2 regions of the Delftia sp. DT-2 genome follow, and region 1 is predicted to be linked to the other one. Evidence: predicted binding sites of a transcription regulator. Region 1 holds the regulator's gene; the other holds the start of a gene.
What was found. Region 1 encodes FNR, which switches genes on or off when oxygen is low (the NO sensors DNR and NnrR bind a similar motif). Its sites were predicted from a motif close to TTGATNNNNATCAA; they were not measured.
Positions count from the first base shown of each region.

Region 2: a site for FNR is predicted at 710-723, ahead of PO605_RS25810 (3-hydroxybenzoate 6-monooxygenase). Genes of this name have one in related genera too.

Region 1 is NZ_JAQOTI010000004.1:395,385-397,777, reverse strand. It holds gene PO605_RS09230 (FixH family protein) at 1-307, shown strand, start outside; gene PO605_RS09225 (hypothetical protein) at 490-777, shown strand; gene fnr (fumarate/nitrate reduction transcriptional regulator Fnr) at 859-1,578, opposite strand; gene hemN (oxygen-independent coproporphyrinogen III oxidase) at 1,740-2,393, shown strand, end outside.
Region 2 is NZ_JAQOTI010000017.1:75,893-78,285, reverse strand. It holds gene PO605_RS25820 (LysR family transcriptional regulator) at 1-58, opposite strand, end outside; gene PO605_RS25815 (MarR family winged helix-turn-helix transcriptional regulator) at 73-609, opposite strand; gene PO605_RS25810 (3-hydroxybenzoate 6-monooxygenase) at 814-2,022, shown strand; gene PO605_RS25805 (cupin domain-containing protein) at 2,039-2,393, shown strand, end outside.

The DNA of each region.
Region 1 (2,393 bases):
CAGTCCCGCAGTCTCCGCGCCCGCCACGGCCCCTTCGCATCCGGACGCCGGCAAGCCCTGGTGGAAGTTCGCCCATGTCTGGCTCGTGGTGGCCGGCCCGGCCGCCGTCGTGGTGGCTGGCGTGGTCACGGCCGTCATTGCGATCAATGGCGCCGATCCCGTGATCGATCCTGACTATTACCGCAATGGCATCACCATCAACGAGCGTGCCGATGGCGTGCGCGAAGTGCCCAAGAGCCTGGCGCCCGCGGTCACCGGCCGCAACCACGCGGCCACGCCCGCGCAGGACCATCCCACGGACCGCTGAACGCAGGAAAATGCCGTGCACAAGGCCGCAGTCGCGGCCTTTTTTGTATGGTGGATGGCATCTCCAGCATGCGCGAGGGCCAAGGGTTTCCTACAGGCAGTGCAGGGTGCGCAGGGCTTGGCACGGTGCGCGGGCGGCGCGCACAATGAAAGCCACCCCTCGACAGCTCAAGGAGATCGCTGATGTTGGCCCAACGCTGGATGTGGATTGCCTGGCCGGCCTTTCTGGCCGCCGCCGTGATGGAGATGCTGGTATTCGCCTTCGTGGACCCGCTGGAGCTGCACTGGCTCGGCGACCTGGGCTGGTCGCGGCAGGGAATCTACACGCTGGCCTTCTTCGCCTTCTGGGGTGTGACCATGCTGTCCAGCCTCATGACCACCATGCTGGGACGCTCCACGCACGATCTCAACGACGGCGTGGTCTCCGAGCCGGACCCAAATCTGGCCATGCAGGGCCTGGGGCGCGATTGAACCTGCGTGCACTGCAATGGCAATGAACAAGGCCCGCGATCGCGGGCCCTGTTCATTGCCGGGGGGCGGGGTCTTGCGGCCTCACTGGCACTGCTGGCTGTTGACGATGCGCTTGAGCGCGTCCGTGTCCAGGATGCGCAGATGGCGCTGGCGCACCTCGATGATGTTTTCTTCGGCAAACTTCGAGAAGGTGCGGCTCACCGTCTCCAGCTTCAGGCCCAGGTAGCTGCCGATTTCCTCGCGCGTCATGCGCAGCACCAGTTCCGACTTGGAAAAGCCCCGGGCGTGCAGGCGCTGCACCAGGTTGAGCACGAAGGCGGCCAGGCGCTCCTCGGCACGCATGCTGCCCAGCAGCAGCATCACGCCATGCTCGCGCACGATCTCGCGGCTCATGACCTTGTGCACATGGTTTTGCAGGGCCGTGACCTCGCGCGACAGGTCCTCCAGCTTGTCGAAGGGCATGACGCAGACCTCGGCGTCTTCCAGCGCGACCGCATCGCAGGTGTGGTGGTCGTTGACGATGCCATCCAGGCCGATGATCTCGCCGGCCATCTGAAAGCCCGTGACCTGGTCGCGCCCGTCCTCGGTGGCCACGCAGGTCTTGAAGAAGCCCGTGCGGATGGCGTACAGCGAGGTGAAGGACTCACCGTTGCGAAACAGCAGGCCGCCGCGCTTGACCTTGCGGCGCGTGGCCACGATGTCGTCGATGCGCTGCATCTGCTCGGCATCCAGGCCCATGGGCATGCACAGCTCGCGCAGGTTGCAATTGGAACAGGATGCTTTGATGGTCTGAAGGTTCATGGAGTAAACATCAGCGGCGCAGCAGTGCGCCGGCGGTGACCTCGTGGATGGCGATGAGTTGGATCAAATTGTCGCAGCACTGCCGCGAACAACTCTTGATATGAGTCAAGGACGCGGCCAATGGGCTGCGGCACAGTGGACGACATTAGAGGAAAAAACCCATGACCGCTGTCACCCCAGAGCTGCTGCGTCGCTTCGACGTACCGGGGCCCCGATACACCTCGTTCCCCACGGCCGATCGTTTCGTGGAGGCTTTCGGTGCTGAAGACTATATCCTGGCACTTGAGCACCGCAAATCGAGTACCGCAGCGCGGGCCATGCCTTTGTCGCTGTATGTGCATGTGCCGTTCTGCGAGTCGCTGTGCTACTACTGCGCCTGCAACAAGATCGTGACGCGCCACCACGATCGCGCTGCCGTCTACCTGGACTACCTGGCGCGCGAGATGGCCTTGCACACGGCCCATTGCGGCAAGGGCCAGGCCGTCAGCCAGCTGCACCTGGGCGGCGGCACGCCCACCTTCTTCTCGGACGATGAGCTGCGCACGCTGATGGCCCTGCTGCGCGAGCATTTCAAGCTGGAGCCGGGCGGCGAATACTCCATCGAGGTCGATCCGCGCACCGTCAGCGTCGAACGCCTGGCCGTGCTCAAGGAACTGGGCTTCAACCGCCTGAGCTTCGGCGTGCAGGACTTCGACGAACAGGTGCAGATCGCCGTGCACCGCGTGCAGCCGGCCGAGCAGGTGTTCGCGCTGGTGGCGGCCGCACGGCAGCTGGGCTTTGCCTCCATCAACGTGGACCTGATCTACGGCCTGCCC
Region 2 (2,393 bases), on a different contig from region 1:
CGGCCATGCTGCCGCTGCGCGCCAGCTCGCCAAAGAATCTCAGGTGGTCCCAGTCCATGGGTCGAGGCCGCCTCAGTCGGCAGCGGCGCGGCGCGCGGCCAGCGTGCTGGGCGCACGCGCCAGCTCGTCGTTTTGCCGCACCAGGACGGTCATCATGTCCATGAACAGGCCCCGCTGCTCCTGCGGCAGCGGCTCCAGCATGCGCTGCTGGGCCCGCAGCACCGAGGGCTCGGCAGCGGCCAGCAGCGCGGCGCCTTCTGCGGTGACCGACAGCAGGCGCACGCGCCGGTCGGCCGGGCTGGTGTTGCGCACCATGAGGCCGCGCGCCTCCAGCCGGTCGATGACGCTGCCAATGGTGGAGGTGTCGAAACCGATCATCCGCGCCAGCGTGCGCTGGTCCACGCCGGGCTGGCGCAGCACGGCAGACAGCGCCGCGTACTGCACGGGGGTCACGCCGAATTCCTGGGTCTCTTCCATGAAGACGGCTACCGCGATCTGCTGCAGGCGGCGGATGTGGTAGCCGGGGTAGTTTTCTAGTTCTGCGGGTTGGTAGTCCATGGCCATTGCGCTCTTTTCCGGGTCCCTGCGGGCAAGCGCAGATGTTCGCATGAACTGCGCCCTCCGTTGGCGTTGGCTGGCGGACAGGTGATTCACCCGGACACGCTGTCCACCACCGTTTGGCCTGCATCCAGGGAAACCCCAGGCTGGCCTGATGCAAATCAACACTACACTCATCATCAGCATACTGTTTAATTAGTCGCGACGCAGCTGACCCGCAGGCTGGCGACACGCACCACGAAACACAGGACATCCATGAACACCAGCATTTCTTCCCGGGCGCTGCCCGTTCTTGTGGCAGGCGGCGGCATTGGCGGCGTGGCGGCCGCGCTGGCCCTGGCGCGCCAGGGATTCGCCGTCAAGGTGCTGGAGCAGGCGCCGCAGCTGGGCGAGATCGGCGCCGGCATACAACTGGGGCCCAACGCATTCGCGGCCTTCGACGCGCTGGGCATTGGCGAGCTGGCCCGTGGCCGCGCGGTCTATACCGACGAGATGGTGATGCACGACGCGCTCGATGAGCGGCTGGTCGGCCGCATTCCCACGGGCGAGGCGTTTCGCGCCCGCTTCGGCAACCCGTATGCGGTGATCCACCGCGCCGACATCCACACCTCGCTGCTCGAAGGCGCGCGCACCCACGGCCAAATCGAGACGCTGACGGGCACGCGCATCGAAGCCGTGCAGCAGGAGGGTGACACCGTCACCGTGCGCGACCAGCACGGCCAGGTCCATGTGGGCCAGGCCCTGATCGGCGCCGATGGCGTGAAGTCCGTGGTACGCCAGCAGTACGTGGGCGATGCGGCGCGTGTCTCCGGCCACGTGGTGTACCGCGCCGTGGTGGAGAAGAACGACTTCCCCGAAGACCTGCGCTGGAACGCGGCCAGCATCTGGGTCGGCCCCAACTACCACCTGGTGCACTACCCGCTGCGTGGCGGCGAGCAGTACAACGTGGTCGTCACCTTCCACAGCCGCGAGCAGGAGGAATGGGGCGTGCGCGAAGGCAGCCGCCAAGAGGTGCAAAGCTACTACCGCGACTGCTGCCCGCGCGCCCGCCAGCTCATAGACCTGCCCAAAAGCTGGAAGCGCTGGGCCACAGCCGACCGCGAGCCCATTGGCCAGTGGAGCTTCGGCCGCGCCACGCTGCTGGGCGATGCCGCACACCCCACGCTGCAATACATCGCCCAGGGCGCCTGCATGGCGCTGGAAGACGCGGTGACGCTGGGCCAGGCGCTCAAGCACTGCGGCAACGACTGGCCGCAGGCGCTGCGGCTGTACGAGCGCTCGCGCATCGCCCGCACGGCGCGCGTGGTGCTGTCCGCGCGCGAGATGGGCCGCATCTTCCACGCCAGCGGCGTGGAGCGCCTGGTGCGCAACGACCTCTGGAAGGGCCGCACGCCCCAGCGTTTCTACGACGCCATGGAATGGCTGTACGGCTGGAAGGCCGAAACCTGCCTCGCCGAAGACTGAACACAAGGAGACCGCCATGCAAGAACTTGGCCGCCTGGAAGACCTGCCCCAGGACTACCGCGACGAACTCACGCGCAACAACCTGGTGCCGCTGTGGCCCAGCCTGCGCAACGTGATGCCGCCGCACACGCCGCGCCCGCGCACCCAGCCGATTGCCTGGCCGTACCAGTCCATCCGACCGCTGCTCATGCAGGCGGGCGAGCTGACGCCCATCGAAAAGGCCGAGCGCCGCGTGCTGGTGCTGGCCAACCCCGGCCATGGGCTGGAGAAGATGCAGGCCAGCTCCTCCATCTACCTGGGCATGCAGCTGCTGCTGCCCGGCGAGTGGGCGCCCTCGCACCGCCACACGCCCAATGCCGTGCGCATGGTGG